DNA from 2 places in the Scytonema millei VB511283 genome. Region 2 is predicted to be linked to the other one. Evidence: riboswitches for the same ligand, from Rfam matches in the RefSeq annotation. Region 2 holds a riboswitch; the other holds the start of a gene.
The links. A riboswitch is a leader RNA that binds a small molecule or an ion and turns the genes downstream of it on or off. The one in region 2 is predicted to bind thiamine pyrophosphate.

Region 1: it holds a riboswitch for thiamine pyrophosphate, as region 2 does, so the genes downstream of both, thiO (glycine oxidase ThiO) here and thiC (phosphomethylpyrimidine synthase) in region 2, are expected to answer to the same signal.

Annotation. Positions count from the first base shown of each region.
Region 1 covers NZ_JTJC03000002.1:770,206-779,150, forward strand. The annotation lists gene QH73_RS11240 (hypothetical protein) at 116-853, opposite strand; gene QH73_RS28135 (tetratricopeptide repeat protein) at 1,092-1,565, shown strand; gene cimA (citramalate synthase) at 1,580-3,238, opposite strand; gene QH73_RS11255 (2Fe-2S iron-sulfur cluster-binding protein) at 3,333-3,713, shown strand; TPP riboswitch at 3,702-3,797, shown strand; partial or broken gene thiO (glycine oxidase ThiO) at 3,895-5,002, shown strand; gene QH73_RS29150 (thiazole synthase) at 5,170-5,997, shown strand; gene psb34 (photosystem II assembly protein Psb34) at 6,154-6,333, shown strand; gene ilvD (dihydroxy-acid dehydratase) at 6,844-8,529, shown strand; gene QH73_RS11275 (carbohydrate ABC transporter permease) at 8,664-8,945, shown strand, end outside.
Region 2 covers NZ_JTJC03000006.1:202,438-211,382, reverse strand. The annotation lists gene QH73_RS20500 (S9 family peptidase) at 1-944, opposite strand, end outside; gene QH73_RS20495 (hypothetical protein) at 992-1,183, opposite strand; gene QH73_RS20490 (DMT family transporter) at 1,258-2,163, opposite strand; gene QH73_RS20485 (succinate--CoA ligase subunit alpha) at 2,211-3,095, opposite strand; gene QH73_RS20480 (succinate--CoA ligase subunit beta) at 3,095-4,288, opposite strand; gene QH73_RS20475 (SDR family NAD(P)-dependent oxidoreductase) at 4,435-5,352, opposite strand; gene thiC (phosphomethylpyrimidine synthase) at 5,549-6,919, opposite strand; TPP riboswitch at 6,927-7,022, opposite strand; gene QH73_RS20465 (pentapeptide repeat-containing protein) at 7,221-7,961, shown strand; gene lipB (lipoyl(octanoyl) transferase LipB) at 7,921-8,607, opposite strand; gene QH73_RS20455 (hypothetical protein) at 8,606-8,884, shown strand.

The sequences.
Region 1 (8,945 bases), on a different contig from region 2:
AACAACGAAATGAAATTATTAATTTAAATGAATTCAACTAAAGACATAGAGTAATGATAACACTAAACTCTATGCCTTTATTGAGGTATAACTCAGATAATCTCTAATCCAGTAATTAATCTGGATCTGAATTTGGTGGATTGAGGAAAAGTCTTCCAGGCATTCCAGGACCTATGAATTCTGGAAAGGTGAGGCGGATAAGATATACTTCAGGATTTCTCAGCGAAGCTTGACCAAGCTGGAGGTTATTGAAACTACCTGGAATTTCACAGCCTATGGAGTGCCAGACACCTACACCTTTAAATGTAGCTTCTGCCACTGTTGCAGCACTAATTTGTCTAACATCTGCGGTAGTAAGAAAAATAATTGCTGGTATTCTTCCTGCTAATCCTGCATCGCTTCTGCGGAGAGCATCAAGGAAGCCAAGAATTTGGTATTCGTCGTAACTTGGTGGTAACAAACCTCCACTTAATGCTTTAACCTCATAGAAAACACTGTCTTGATATTCTTCCGGTGGGAAAAGCGGAGGGTAAACCATAAGTGAAAGCACCCCATCTGGTATTACATTCTTTAATTTACCACCCGTCTTAGCTTCCCTTTCTGGTGATGCAAATTTGCGCTTATTTTCTGGAATTGGAGTACCTGGTCTGATAGTAGCTAGTGCAAAGTTTTGAAAGGCTAGTGGAGCCTGCCCCACTGGTATACTTTGATTACCAGCAATTTCATCTAGTCGAGCTTTTGTTAGTGCTGTCTGAGAGGCATCAGCACAGAATTGAGCTTGTGCTTTGAAAGTTATGCCATTAATTGCAGTTGCGATACCGATAAATATAGCGAACTTTTGTAAGTAATTCATAGTTGCAGCTCACAGGCTGTTTAGAAACTATTTCGTAAATAACGCTATTTTTACAAACAAATCCAGCGAAATTTCACTGAAATTTCGCTGGATTTGTTGAATTTTGAAAAAAATTAAGTAGATTTACTACGAAGTTTAGATCGAATATTGTGCTTGTATATAAACTAGTAAAATTTATGAGTTTTACAATTTTTGAAAACTAAAAACCAAGAGAAGATAAATTAACACAATATAGATAATGCTAAAACTAAGACATTTGATTTCCGGTTTTTCTTTTATTGCTATATCAACTCTATCTCTTTTTCAGAATGTAGTGATAGCTCAGGATTATCCTGGTTGCTATATAATTAATTCATCGGGAAAAGTAGTTAACCTTGACCCATTATGTAAGAAGCGTAACGAAGAGCAGAGATTAAGGATTGCCATGAAAGCTAACGAACTTTATCAACAAGGGCGCGAGCGAGGTAGAAACGGACAATACAAAGAAGCATTTGACGATTTTACTCAAGCCATTAATCTCAATCCTGACTTTGCAGAAGCTTATATTTACCGTAGTCATGCTAGAACTTTAACAGGAGATAAACAGGGGGCAGTGACAGATTTCCAAAAAGCTATAGATATCTACAAAGCTAGAGGAAGAGCTGACATAGCTGATATGCTTCTAACCCCATTGCAGGCGCTAAAAAATGAAATTGAATGGGGTGACGAATAATCGCTAAAATTAGCCTAGCTAGAGGTACTGAGAACTGTTTCTGCCATCATATGCAACATCAAACCGTATTCCAATCCTTCTACAACTGCTTGATAAGAAGCTTCTAAAATATTAGGAGAAACACCAACGGTCGTCCAACGCTGATGACCGTTTTTTGATTCTACTAAGACGCGAGTTTTTGCTGCCGTACCGCTGTGTCCGTCTAAAATTCTGACTTTGTAATCGCTCAATTCAAACTGAGCAATTTGAGGATAAAAATTAACTAAAGCTTTTCTCAATGCCCTGTCTAATGCTGCTACAGGACCATTTCCCTCAGCGGCTTCGAGAATATCTTGACCGCTAACAGTTAGTTTAACAGTGGCGAGGGCATTAGTATTCGTTCGCCCTTCAACTAAATCGCAGTGAACTTGAAAACCTTTAATTTCAAAAAAATGCTGTCGCTTACCTAAAGCCTCGCGCATCAGGAGATCGAAACTAGCTTCTGCGGCTTCAAATTGATAACCTTCACTTTCTAATTCTTTCAGTCTTTGCAGAATTTGTCGCGCTGTCGGATTTTGTTTGTCTAATTCAATGCCAAATGTACGGGCTTTAGCGACAACATTACTAATTCCCGCTTGATCTGAAATTACAATTCGGCGGCGGTTGCCAATTTGTTCTGGTTGAATGTGTTCGTAGGTGAGGGGATTGCGTTCTACAGCCGAGACATGAATGCCTCCCTTGTGGGCAAAAGCAGAACGCCCTACAAAAGGCGCGTGTTCGTCAGGGGCAAGGTTGACAACTTCGCTGACAAAACGACTGACTTCAGTTATTTGAGGCAGTTGCGCGTCAGCAAGGCATTTGTAGCCGAGTTTGAGCTGTAAGTTAGGAATGAGAGAACAGAGATTAGCATTACCGCAGCGTTCGCCGTAGCCGTTGATCGTTCCCTGCACCATCTTCGCCCCTTCCATCACAGCTGCGATCGCATTGGCGACAGCTGTATCGGAATCGTTGTGGGTATGGATTCCTATTTGGGGAATCGGTAGGGGCGCACAGCTATGCGCCCCTACAGAAATAAATGCAGCTACGTTGCGGACAATAGAACTAACTTCATGCGGGAGAGTCCCGCCGTTGGTGTCGCACAGGACAAGCCATTCTGCTCCAGAGGCGATCGCGGCTGCTAAAGTTTTTAAGGCATAATCGCGATTGTGTTTGTATCCATCAAACCAATGTTCGGCATCGTAAATGACTCGTCGCCCTTGACTGCGAAGGTAGGCAACACTATCGCGAATCATCTCTAAATTTTCTTCCAGGCTGCATTTTAGCCCTTCTGTAACGTGGAGATCCCAAGATTTGCCAAAGATCGTTACCCAGCGAGTCCCAGCGGCCAAAATCGCTTGCAGGAGCGAATCTTCCGCCGCACTAACATGAGGGCGACGGGTAGAACAAAAAGCAACGACTTCAGCTTGTTTGAGGGGTTCTTCCTTCAGCTGCCAGAAAAATTGTACATCTCTAGGATTTGCTCCAGGCCATCCACCTTCGATAAAAGGAACACCCAATTGGTCTAGCTGGCGGGCAATGCGTAATTTATCTTCTAAGGATACAGACAAGCCTTCACGCTGCGTGCCGTCACGCAGGGTTGTATCGTAAATCCAGATTTGGTTCGGGTTGGAGGTAGAAGGTAATGCTTCGGTCATAGGGAAAAAACAAACACAGGAAAGCTCGAACTCTAGAAAGCGATATTCTGATTTTAGGTAGAACTAGATGGCGAAGTCGCTAACTAACATGAAGATGGTAAAGGTAATCGCTCAAGGGAAAACAATTGAATGCGATCGCGGTGCTGATTTACGACAAGTCTTGCTTAAGCATGACATTGACTTGTATAACGGCGGCGCTAAAGTTATTAATTGTCACGGTATTGGCAGTTGCGGTACTTGTGCGGTGTTAGTTGAAGGCGAAGTTTCCAAACCAAATTGGCAGGACAAAACCCGTCGCTCCCTTCCTCCCCATTCTCCCACGCGCAACTTAAGGTTAGCTTGCCAAACAAAAGTTTTAGGTGATGTAAAGGTAACAAAATTTGACGGTTTTTGGGGACAAGGTAGGGAAATTGTGTGGAATTCGGAATTTAAACTTTCCTCTGATGCAAGTGCTAGGATGAGCGAATATAGCTAGGGGTGTCTGGGAAACCAGGCTGAGATAGTCCCTTAGAACCTGAGACTGGGTAATACCAGCGGAGGGAAGCTGTTTATGGAAAGAACTCAAAATGCATACATAATGGCTGGCAAAGCGCTGCTGGTGACAGCGATCGCTCAATTTCTCGCCTCTTGCCTAACTCACAAATGACAAATGACAAATGACAAATGACATTTTAATTATTGGTGGCGGGGTCGTTGGTTTGGCGATCGCCGTTGAGTTAAGATTGCGCGGTGCATCTGTCACGTTACTTTGCCGCGATTTTCATGCTGCGGCAAGTCATGCAGCGGCGGGAATGCTAGCACCTCAAGCCGAACAAATCCCGCCAGGGGCAATGTTAGATCTGTGCTGGCGATCGCGATCGCTCTACCCCGAATGGACGCGCAAGCTAGAAGAAATTAGCGGGAAACCAACGGGTTACTGGGCTTGCGGCATTCTCGCGCCTGTGTATGAAGATGTAGGAGCGCACGGCTGTGCGCCCCTACAAGAAAATAATTCTTCCCCCGCTTACTATCTCGATAAAGAAGCAATCCACCTCTACCAACCAGGATTGAGCGAAGCAGTTGAGGGCGGTTGGTGGTATCCCGAAGATGCTCAAGTTGATAATCGGGCTTTGACATTGGCTTTATGGTCGGCAGCAGAATCTTTAGGCGTAGATTTGCACGATGGGATTGCTGTTGAAGGCATTTTACAGCATCAAGGACGAGTCATTGGCGTTCAGACTTCGAGTGGCAACTTCCCAGCCGATCGTTATATTCTGGCATCTGGTGCTTGGTCGTCAGAGTTGTTACCCTTGCCCGTGCGTCCGAAAAAAGGGCAAATGTTATCGGTACAAATACCAGATAGCGATCGCGCTGATGCGACTCTCCAACGGGTTTTATATGCCCCAGATGTTTACATTGTGCCGCGCCGCGAATCTCGTTCCGAGACGCTACGCGAACGCCGGATTATTATCGGTGCTACCAGCGAAGATGTAGGATTTACCCCTTACAATACTCCAGCGGGAATTCAAGCTTTACTGCAACGCGCAATCCGCATCTATCCTCAATTACAAGATTATCCGATTCGCGAATTTTGGTGGGGTTTTCGTCCTACTACTCCTGATGAACTACCCATCTTAGGAAATAGCCCCTGCTCGAATCTTACCTTAGCCACTGGTCACTATCGCAACGGCATTCTCCTCGCACCCATCACTGCCAAGTTAATTGCTGACTTAGTTTGGGAACAAAAGTCGGAGCCTTTGTTAGATAGTTTTAGTTATTTGCGATTTATGAGAGGGAGCAGGGAGCGCTTCGGTGCAGGGAGCAGGGGGAAGAGAGCAGAGGAGACTAAGAGACTAGGAGCAGAGGAACAGGAGAGCAACAACTGTCAACTGTCAACTAAGAACCAACTACCAATTACCAATTACCAATTACCAATTACCAACAATTCACAAATGCAAACTTTAGACCTACCACAGCAACAATCCCTCGATCGCCCTTTAGTTATTGCCGATCGCACTTTTTCTTCCCGCTTGATGACTGGTACTGGTAAGTATCGTAATGTAGAAGAAATGCAGCAAAGTGTGGTTGCTAGCGGTTGTCAAATTGTCACCGTTGCCGTGCGACGAGTGCAAACGAAAGCACCAGGACATGAAAATTTAGCCGAGGCTTTGGATTGGACAAAGCTGTGGATGTTACCTAATACGGCTGGCTGTCAGACGGCGGAAGAAGCAATTCGCGTTGCTCGTTTGGGGCGCGAAATGGCGAAGGTTTTAGGACAAGAAGATAACAATTTTGTCAAGTTAGAAGTGATTCCCGATCCAAAATATTTGCTGCCCGATCCAATCGGGACTTTACAAGCAGCAGAACAATTGGTAAAGGAAGGTTTCGCTGTATTACCTTACATCAATGCCGATCCAATGTTGGCGAAACGGTTGGAGGAAGTCGGCTGCGTGACTGTGATGCCTTTGGCTTCTCCAATTGGTTCTGGACAAGGATTGAAAACAACCGCAAATATTCAAATCATCATTGAAAATTCTGGCGTACCAGTGGTGGTAGATGCGGGAATTGGCACGCCTAGCGAAGCCGCGCAAGCAATGGAGTTAGGGGCAGATGCTTTACTGATTAACACGGCGATCGCCCAAGCTAAGAACCCCCCTGCGATGGCACGCGGCATGAAATTAGCCACCGAAGCCGGACGACTCGCTTACCTCGCCGGACGGATACCTATTAAAGATTACGCGATCGCCAGTTCTCCCCTGAGCGGCACTGTTACTAGCTAAAGCGGTAGTTTCCCCAATTCCCGATTCCCGTACGGGCGAGTTTGGAAACCCGCCCCTACGACTCCCGCATATGTAAATTTTCTTAACCAAAGTAAGAGAGTATTTCTACTATTTTTTGTTACAGTTAAGCAAAGAAAAGTAGAAAGGATTTGATTCATGCCCTATACCACCGAAGAAGGCGGTCGTTTAAATAACTTTGCTGTAGAGCCGAAGGTTTACACCGCAGAACCACCAAGCAACGCTCAGAAGCGTAACTACATTATTGGTGGTGTTGCAGGTGCAGTTTTGGTTGCAGCTTTAGTCTTTGTTGCAGTAGCTGTCTCCGGTGCCAGTTAATATCGAGAGTTTTTTGAAAATTCAACCACTGATTTTCGCCAAATACCCGAGAAGCGCGATCGCACCTACAATACGAGGTGAAAGAGCTAAGCAGTCAGGATGTATTTGGGCGAAATTTTTATTTTTTGAATTGAAGCTTGCTTATCTTTATTGGCGCTTAACTGTCAACTGTTAACCGTCAACAACCAACAGTATTTACGACTTATTGACAGATACTCAAAAGACTATAGTGCGATCGCTACTTTTTTACCACCAGTCAGTCAACAATCGCGATCGATGTGAATCTTAAGATTAAGACTTTTTACTATCTCGTATCGATTCACTGTCCTTGTCGAGAGGAAGAAATTTAACTAAATTTCCGCTCTCGACATTATTATTATGTATCTTTGCTGTAAATGTCAGTATCTATCTGCGGCATGATTAAATCGTAAGAAGTTGCGTTACCAAGTCCAATCTTTTTTTGCGACAATACAAAGTCTCCCCCTACGATCGCATCCTCAAGGATAGAACATGTCGGACAACCTCAGAAGTCAAGTCGTTACCCAAGGCGTACAGCGATCGCCTAACCGTGCTATGTTACGGGCTGTCGGTTTTGGCGATGCAGATTTTAGCAAACCCATCGTTGGTATTTCCAACAGTTACAGCACGATTACCCCTTGTAACATGGGGATTAACGATCTTGCCAAACGTGCCGAAGCAGGAGTGCGTAACTCTGGGGGAATGCCGCAAATGTTCGGTACAATTACCATCAGCGATGGTATTTCGATGGGAACGGAAGGGATGAAATATTCCCTCGTATCGCGGGAAGTGATTGCCGATTCAATTGAAACTGTCTGTAACGGACAGAGTATGGATGGAGTCTTAGCGATCGGCGGCTGTGATAAGAACATGCCAGGGGCGATGATTGCTATGGCGCGGATGAATATTCCCGCGATTTTCGTCTATGGTGGAACAATTAAACCAGGACACTACAATGGCAAAGATCTAACAGTCGTCAGTGTGTTTGAAGCCGTGGGACAATACAGTGCTGGCAAAATTGACGAAACAGAATTAATCGAAGTCGAACGCCTTGCTTGTCCTGGGGCTGGTTCCTGTGGTGGAATGTACACGGCAAATACAATGTCTTCTGCGTTTGAAGCAATGGGGATGAGCTTGCCCTATTCTTCCACAATGGCAGCGGAGGATGCAGAAAAAGCCGAAAGTACGGAAAAATCAGCTTTTGTTTTAGTTGAAGCGATTCGCAATCAACTTTTACCCCGTCAAATTCTGACTCGTCAGGCGTTTGAAAATGCGATCGCGACGATCATGGCTGTGGGTGGTTCGACTAATGCTGTTTTACACCTACTGGCGATCGCCTATGCAATTGGAGTAGAACTCACTCTAGATGACTTTGAAACTATCCGCGCCCGCGTTCCAGTCCTATGCGATCTCAAACCGAGTGGTAGATATGTAGCAACAGACTTGCACAAAGTCGGCGGAATTCCTCAAGTGATGAAAATGTTGCTCGTACATGGTTTATTGCATGGCGATGCGCTGACAATTACAGGACAAACCATTGCTGAAGTTTTAGCCGATGTCCCCGATACTCCACCTGCTAACCAAGATGTGATTCGTCCTTGGGAAAATCCCCTTTACGCCGAAGGACATTTAGCCATCCTGAAAGGAAACCTAGCAACGGAAGGTTCGGTAGCGAAAATTACGGGGGTCAAGACACCGAAAATTTCGGGTCCAGCGCGGGTATTTGAATCTGAGGAAGCCTGTCTAGCGGCAATTTTGGCAAATCAAATCAAAGCTGGAGATATCATCGTCGTGCGCTACGAAGGACCCAAAGGAGGTCCTGGGATGCGAGAAATGCTAGCCCCCACTTCAGCAATTATTGGCGCTGGTTTGGGAGACTCGGTAGGATTAATTACTGACGGGCGTTTCTCAGGTGGAACATACGGTATGGTTGTCGGTCACGTTGCCCCAGAAGCCGCTGTAGGAGGTGCGATCGCCCTGGTACAAGAAGGGGATACTATCACCATTGATGCTCGTTCCCGTGCCTTACACCTGCACGTATCGGATGAAGAATTAGCTCAACGTCGTGCTAGTTGGAAACCCCGCCCGCCACGGTATACTACAGGCGTGTTAGCTAAATATGCCAAGTTGGTATCTTCTAGCAGTCTTGGTGCGGTGACGGATCTAGGTCTGGGTTGAGCGAACGTGACTCGATCCCCCCTAGCCCCCCTTCAAAAGGGGGGAATAGTCTTGTTGGTACTAATGCGACCGCAAAATTAGCGATCGGGTAATTCCGACTTACGACTTACGACTTACGACTTACAATCAGTTCCATGCAAAAATCCGTTCCCGCCAACTGGACGTTAATTCAACAGCGCCTTACGCCATATTTATTCTTACTACCAGCACTACTCGTTCTAGGGCTGACAGTCTTTTATCCTGCCCTGCAAGCATTTTACTTGAGTTTTACCCGTTACGAATACGACTTAACCCAAGCACCTGAATGGGTTGGTTTCGCCAACTTTCAGCGTTTGTGGCAGGATAAAGTTTTTTGGCAAACTTTGGGAAATACAATATTGTATTTAGCGATCGCCGTGCCGATTTTGGTTGCAATT
Region 2 (8,945 bases):
GCCAAGTCACGGCTAGTAATGTTGTATTCTCCAGGGCGGACTTGAGCAATTGCTGCTAAATCGGCGGCTATACTTTGGTCGAGAATTTGCCACTCTTGTTTGTCGCGGTAAAAGGAAACCGCTTGCAGAACATGAGAAGTTGGGTGAACGATGACACTATCAACATCGTATTCTGGATCTTCAGCAATAACGGTTTCTTGACGAGTTGCTAAGTTTAGGGCGAGGAGGCGTTGGGCGTTAGCATCGTGACTGCCGACAATATACAAAGTTTTGTCATCAGCGGAAAAACTAACAGCGTAGCCTTCATCCTCGGAACTCCAATGGCGCAAATTTTCCCAAGCTCCCTGTTGGGATTCGCGGTAAAGTAGGTCGTACCCACCATCAGCCGTAGCCGCGATCGCAGCTTGAACTTGAAACTGAGTATTCACAGTCCAAGAAACAATGTTACCTGGGTTTTCCGTGTCAAACTCTACTGCCCCATTTTTGAGGTTAATGCGGTAGACATCGTGCTTGCTTAAATCTGGTAAATTTAACCCCACCAAAAATTCATGCGGGAAGTTATGGTCTAAGGCGAGGGGTTGCGCCTGTATCCCTTGAAACGGAGTCAGGTCGCGGACGATATTCGTATTGATATTGACTGCATAACAGTGCCAATTTTCATCGCCATCGGCATCTTGGAGGTAGATTAACTGTTCGCCATCAAACGTCCAGAAGTACATGCGGACACCCCGTTTTTTATCCTGGGTTAGTTGGCGATCGTCTTGTTGTCCTACAGTACGCACCCACACTTGAAGGATATTTTTTTCATCTGGAGCAATATACGCTAAATACTTGCCATCTGGGGAGAGTTGAGGACGGGCGCGTTCTGGGTTGCCAAACAGAATTTCACGCGGAATCAACGGTGGTAGTTGCGTTTGAGGTTGACTAGCTGTTGTTGTCACCATACTTGCCTCCTGATAATTGCTCTATTGCGATCGCTCTTTTACGATTGTTACCGCAATTGAGCAGAAGCCGCAGGACGGTAGGACAAAACTTCTAAACCAATTGGCTCACCACTCACCCCATCCTGAATCAAAATTACACCGTCTCCAAGCTCAGTCCCAATTTGGTTCCTTCTGGGAACTTGCCAAAATACGCTTAATAGCTCTGTCTCTGGTTCGTAAAACACCTTTATTTGAGCCATACTGCTTCCCCCTCCTTAATTAGCCGTTGCCAGTAGTCTTCGGATGTTCTAACCTTAAATCCAAGCGGTGTACGTCACCACCTAGAAGCGAAGCCAGCGATCGACAGCAATCCCCAGAAAACTAGTACGCTGCCAACGCCAAACCAAAGTGACGGAATTTCTTGTAAAGCGACAGATGCAAATAACACTGCAAACATTGGCTCCAACAATAATATTGCAGTTGTCAGTAAGACTGGTAATCGCTGCGCTGCCACTGTATAGCACAAAAATGGTAAAGCAGTGGACAAAATTCCTAACCCTAATAATACGAGAACAACCTGTCGATCGATTTCGATTTCAATTGACGCTTGGAAGAAGACCGCACACAAAAAAGATAGAATACTTCCTAGTAAACAGGTGAGAAAAACAACATTTATCGGTTTTGGCGCAATGTTTTGCTTAGCAAATGCATTAAACCAAAGCGTATAGAGTGCGATTGAACCAGCAGCACCTAATGCCAAAAGGTAGCCTGCCAGAGTTTCCCAAGAGACAGCGCGATCGCTAGATAGCTGAGGGAGCATGATAACACTGACTCCAGCCATAGCCAGCAGCATTCCAAAACCTTCACTTCGTTTAACATCTAAGCGCACAACATATTTATAGGCAATGATAAATAAGGGTGAGGTTGTGAATAATAATGTCACTTCTCCCACAGGTGCTATTTGAAATGCTGTCGTACCTAAAACATAACCTCCAATCGCTGGTAAACTCAACCACCAGATCGGTGGCGTGCGAAGGGAACGAGTCAGATCGTGTCGGACACTTGGGGCTAGAAACAGTATCGGCAGCATTGCAACAGTGGCAACCAGAAAGCGACCTGCCAAAACTGCAAAAGCAGACCATCCTGGAAGCCAACGGACAAATACACCTACCATACCCCAAGTAGCTGCGGCACATAGAGCCGCCATTAAGCCTTGACCGTTCAGTTTGGGTTGAGTCATCTAGATTTCATATCCTTGACTGTTCCCTGTTTATCAAACTGCTCCTTTTATTTTTTCTTCAATGCCTTTTTCACCAATTCAGCAATTTGCGAAGGGCGTTCTGCGACTGGAACTTTTGCCGCTTGGAAAGCTTCTAATTTGCTTTTTGCCGTACCGACATTATCACCTCTGCCAACCACGGCTGCTAGCGTCCCAGTATGACCCCAGTGTTTGCCAGCTGGCGCATGACAACCAGCAATATATGCAATAACTGGTTTATCGATCGCCTCGGCAATGTAACGCGCCGCAGCTTCTTCGCTATTTCCCCCTGGTTCCCCGACTAAAACGATCGCTTCTGTGGTGTCGTCTTCATCGAGAATTTGCAACCATTGTAGAAAAGAAGAACCAATAATTGCATCACTGCCAATACTGACAGCAATTGACTGCCCTAACCCGGCTTTAGTCAACTCTAAGGCAATCTCGTAAGTCAGAGTTGTGCTGCGACTGACAAGACCGATCGAGCCTGGAGTATAAAATTCACTGGCATGGGTTCCCAAGAGTAATTTGCCTGGAATGATAATCCCCGGACTATTCGGTCCTAAAATTATGGTTTCGTTCGCTTCTGCTTTACGCAACAAGCGCACCATATCCAAAGGAGGCACGCCAGCAGAGATGATAATAATTTGTTTTATCCCAGAAGCGATCGCCTCTAAAGCAGCATCCAAAGCTTGATAGGGAGGAACGAAAATAATCGTCGTATCGATCGCCCCAACTGCCGCTACTGCCTGTTCAACCAAATCGAACACGGGTAAATCGTCAATGGATGTCGTTTGACCGGGACTAACTGCGGCAACAATCTGCGTCCCGTAGGCTTGCATACGAGCAATGTAGGGCGACCAGAGCGATGCTGTCATGCCCTGAATTAAAACTTTACTATCAGGCTTTAATTTCATCACTCACTTCTTCTAGGCAACGAACTTTTCGCAACACGGACGACTTGGGCGATCGCTTCATCTAAATCTTCCATTGATGAGACTTGTACCGCATCTAGCTTTGCTTTCGCATCTGCTAAATCCGTTCCTGCCAAACGCACGACTAGTTTGGGGTATTGGGCATGAGAACGGGTTTTGTGTGTCTTATTGTCGTGCTGTTGTACGAAAGTTGCGATCGCCTCAGCCACTTCTACAGTTGTCGGCACGCTACAAAGAATATTAACTAAGATCGCATGGATAGATTTGTCTTGAGCGATCAATTCTAGACCTTGGGTGACGCGATCGCAAAAATTCAACCCCCCATTTGCGCCAATTCTCCCATGTCCCACATTTAAGCAAACAGATGGTTTGCGGTGACTGGCTGCGGCAATCAAATCTAAAGTTGCCATCAATAACCCCGCACCATTGCCCAAAATCGCAATATTTCCCGACTTGTCTACCTCATTCCACTTGCCAACTTGAGCGACTGAGGGATAACCGTTGGGACGGCTAGCTTTTTTTTCTGCCATCATCAAAATATCGGGATGGCGGGCGATCGCTTGATCGTTGACAGTAACTTTACCATCCAATGCCATTAACTCCCCAGTCGAACTCACCCCCAAAGGATTGATTTCGATCAGATCCAAATCTTTCTGCACGAATAAACCGTACATTTTTTCCACGATAGCGCTGACCGATCCCAATGCATCTCCCTGCAAGCCCATTTTGACTGCTAATCGGCGGGCATAAAAGGGTGAAAACTCTCGTTCGACTACGACTTGTTGTAAAGCTTCTGGATTGGATTCAACATCGACTCCCCCCTGCGTAGAACCCAGAAGCAACGGACGGCGAGCAACTGCATCGATAACTATGGCTAAATAAAACTCGCGATCGGAGTTGTATTTTGCCTCCGCTAATAAAACTTCAGGAAATTCCCCTAAAATTGGTAAATTAAAAATTGTTTGTGCCGCGGCGATCGCGTCGATCGTGTTCGTGACAATCTTTACTCCCCCAGCTTTTCCCCTACCTCCCGTCCGCACTTGCGATTTGAGTACCACTGGATAGGGAATCTTCAAACCCTTCAAATCGCGCGGACGGTCAATTCTTTGGGAAGGTAAAACTGGAATACCAATCTCGCGAAACCATTCTTTAGCTTGATACTCTAGTAGATCCATTTTTTATCAGTTATCAGTTATCAGTTATCAGTTATCAGTTGTCAGTAAAGATAGCTAATGGCTAACGGCTTGTGAAAGACCACTATTAGCAATTAGCCATTAGCAACGAACAACTACCAACTACCAATTACCAATTACCAATTTATTTATACTTCATCCTTCAAGCCTAAACGATGCTTTTGCCAGTCTTGCGCTACGAGGTTGATGCCATAAAATCGCTGCCAAAAGCGATCGACAATTTTAGTTGATAAAACTTTTGTCATCATAAACACCAAAAAATTTCCCCCTGTAGCTGCAATATAGCGCGGATGGGGATGAGAGTCTGTCAGTGCTTTAACAATTGCTTCTGCAACTCGTTCGGCACTCCAAGCACGGCTACTCGTGTGTTTCTCTAAATCTTTTAATTTTTCAAAAGCAGCGCGATAGGGCGTGCGTTCGGGAGTCGCTACGGTTGATTCTACAGCTTGGGCGGCAGCGACAAAAAAATCTGTGCTGACTGGTCCTGGTTCGATGACGCTGACTTTAATATTGAATGGTGCTAGTTCCATCCGCAAAGCATCGCTGAGTCCTTCGAGAGCAAACTTTGAGCCACTATACAAGCCGCCAAACGGGAAAGCCATCCTGCCACCCAACGAACTGATATTGATAATTCTGCCACCACCGCGATCGCGCATCAGGGGGATTAAGCTGCGGATCAACGCTAAGGGTGCTAGCACGTTGATTTGAAATTGTCTGGCAGCAGCTTGATGGGGAATGAGTTCTATTGGTCCCATCTGTCCGTAGCCAGCATTATTCACTAAAGCATCAACGCGACCGAATTTGGCGATCGCAACTTGGGCTAGGGCTTCAATTTGGTCGATCTGTTCTAAATCTGTGGGAACGACGAGAACTTCTGCCCCCAATTGCCGACAATGGTTAGCGACTTTTTCCAGCTTGTCTGCATCTCTAGCTGCCAAGACCAAGCGAATCGTATTAAATCGTTCTGCTAAAATTTTTGCCAACGCTGCCCCAATGCCAGTAGAAGCACCAGTAATTAATACAACTTGTTCGGATAAAGAAAGCATTTTTAGTCAATTTAACGCGCAACAATGAGGGCGAGTCAGACGATCCTACCCTATGTTCTGCAAAGATCTTAAAGCCATGAGGGCAAACTTGTCTTATATCTGAGGAGACAGGAAACAATAGCCAAAATGAGAAGAGACAGGAGAACAATCAGACATTCTATCTCCTGTCTCCTGTTTCCTTGCTGACTCCGTTTTCTTATCCTTTCACAGTTTCTCGCGCCAAGAACTTCTCTAGTTCCGTCAGCGCATCAGCATCAACTTTTGTCTGCATGGGGCAGAATTTGGGACCGCACATCGAGCAGAATTCAGCAGTTTTATAAATATCTGCTGGCAGAGTTTCATCGTGATATTCCTTTGCCCGGTCTGGATCGAGGGATAATTCAAACTGACGGTTCCAGTCGAAATTGTAACGGGCGGTTGAAAGCTCGTCATCCCTATCCCTAGCACCGATGCGGTGTCTTGCCACGTCCGCAGCATGGGCGGCGATTTTATAGGCAATCAAGCCATTGCGCACGTCTTCAGCATCGGGTAAACCCAAATGTTCTTTAGGCGTGACGTAGCATAACATTGCCGTACCATACCAACCAGCCATTGCTGCCCCGATCGCAGAAGTGATATGGTCGTAGCCTGGAGCAATATCCGTTACCAGTGGTCCCAGCACGTAAAAGGGTGCTTCCGAACACTCTTCCATCTGCTTGCGCACGTTAAACTCGATTTGATCCATCGGTACGTGTCCTGGTCCTTCTACCATGACTTGGACATCGTGTTCCCAGGCTTTACGAGTCAGTTGTCCTAAAGTTTTCAACTCTGCCAACTGTGCCTCGTCGGATGCATCGTGGAGACAGCCAGGGCGTAAAGAGTCACCCAAACTAAAAGACACGTCGTATTTCTTAAAAATCTCGATAATGTCGCGCAAGTGCGTGTACAGCGGATTCTGTTTGTGGTGGTGCAACATCCACCGCGCTAAAATACCTCCACCACGGGAGACAATTCCAGTAATTCGGTTTTTGACTAATGGCAAATGCTCGATTAAAATTCCAGCATGGATTGTCATGTAGTCTACACCTTGCTGGGCGTGTTTCTCGATGATGTGGAGAAAGTCGTCAGCAGTGAGCTTTTCAATGCTACCGTGGACGCTTTCTAAAGCTTGATAGACTGGCACAGTGCCAATTGGCACGGGAGAAGCGTTAATAATTGCAGTGCGAATTTCATCTAAGTTACCGCCGCCTGTGGATAAGTCCATGACGGTATCGGCTCCATATTTTACCGCTAAATTAAGTTTGGCAACTTCTTCATCTAAGTTGGAAGAGTTGGGCGAAGCACCAAGATTAGCATTCACCTTACATTTGGAGGCGATGCCAATACACATCGGTTCCAAATTAGGATGATTGATATTGGCAGGGATAATCATTCTGCCCCGTGCCACTTCATCTCGAATCAACTCCACGGGTAAATTTTCCCGTCGGGCGACATGATGCATTTCTTCTGTCATCACACCTTTACGGGCAAAGTGCATTTGAGACACGTTATCTTGCCCGCGACGCTTCGCGATCCATTCTGTACGCATTTCGAGTTCCTCGCATAAACAGCTTCCCTCCGCTGGTATTACCCAGTCTCAGGTTCTAAGGGACTGTCTCAGCCTGGTTTCCCAGACACCCCTAGCTATGGTTGTCGATTGTATCACTTCTACATAGCCGCAGTTTGTTAATTTTTGAGTTAATTAGTTTTTTCTATGTATGCAAGCTAAAGAATTGTTGGAGTCAAGCGAAAAATCGTAAAAATAATATTTTGGTAGGAAATATATACCGTCTATTTCCGAAAAGATTAGACTAAAATTACCAACCGATCGCTTTAGGATTCTACACGCAATGTTAGCTCCTATACTCAGTTTACTGACTTACATCACAACATCGGTTACCCTTACACCGAGCGATTTATCCAATTCCAGTGGCTGGCACGGCGATCGCAGCGTTCAATTAGCCAAGCAACAAAATAGCGCGATCGAACAGTTACTATCTACTAATGAATGTGAAGGATGTAACTTAGAAAATGCCGATCTTCAAGGTGCAAAACTGAGGGGGGCAAAACTGAGAGGAGCAAATATGAGAAATGCCGATCTGAGTTATGCCAACTTAGAAAATGCTGACTTAGAAAATACAAATTTAGAAAATGCTAATTTAGCAGGTAGCAATCTTCGAGGTGCAGAATTAGAAAATGCTTACCTGAGATCTGTCGATTTAGACAATGCTAACTTGAATAATGCCAACTTAGAAAAAGTCAATTTAGAAAATGCCAATCTTGAAGGAAGTAATCTTCGGGGTGCGAACCTTGATACTGCTTATCTTAGAGGTGTTAATTTTCGAGATGCCGATTTACAACTAGCAATATTAGAAAATGCTAATCTGCAAGATGCTAATTTTCAACGGGCTATTCTCCGAGATGCTGTACTCGATGATGCTTATTTGGGAAATACGAATTTAAGAAATGCCGATTTACGAAATGCTTCTCTACAAGATGCAAATTTGCAAGGGGCAAAATTAGCAGGAACGAATCTGCGCGGTGCAGATCTTAAAGGGGTTTATTTACCTGACGGTATGAGAAATGAGTAATCTGCTCTACTAAATCTACCTCAAATACCTCTGCAAACGATCGCGCAACTTGCAAGTTTACCTGCTCTATTTGAATATCTGGTATCCACGCTTGCAAACTACCCACGGGTTTATCGGCAATACCGCAGGGGACAATTTTCCGAAAACCTGCCATATCGGGACAGACATTCAAAGCAAAGCCGTGCATCGTCACCCACCGACTGACTTTAATTCCGATCGCTGCTACCTTGTATCCTTCCAACCATACCCCAGTTAACCCAGGTACGCGATCGCCCTGCAACCCGTAAACTGCTAATACGCGAATTATGACTTCTTCCAACTGCCGCAAATACCAGTGCAAATCTTTGTGGTGGAATTGCAGATTTAAGATCGGGTAGCCTACCAGTTGACCGGGACAGTGATAAGTTACCTCTCCACCTCTTTCTATCCTGTATACTTCGTCTGCACTTTTGTCAAGGTCGAATTGCAGAAAATCTAGACTAGCTCCGTGTCCCAAAGTGTAGACTGGCGGGTGTTCCAACAAAATTAAGACATCAGGTAAATCGGGGTCTTGGCGGCGCTGTTGCAACAGATGTTTTTGCCAATTCCAAGCCTCAGCATAACAAACGAGTCCGTAATTATAAAGATAGCATTGACGGCGTTTCATGGAGATGTTTACAAGCGATCGCAGAAAAATTCAAGCGTATTTTTTACCAAATTTTATTGCATTTGCGATTAACTACATCAAGAAATGTCAAGGAATGCGAAGGATATTAAAAAGAACTAAAACCTATCTGTTTTCCAGAATACAAAGTGCTAACTTGAAAGTAGAAACACAAACACAGCAGGGAGGAAGGCTTTACCACCACGCCAGACTCGATGTGGAAATCGAGATTCTACTAGGAAAAATCCCAGATCGCCCTCCAACTGGGAAATACCTGTAGTTTATCAGCAGGAACAAACCCTTTTCGGTAGGAAGTGCGACTGGTAAATTTTCATCGCAAA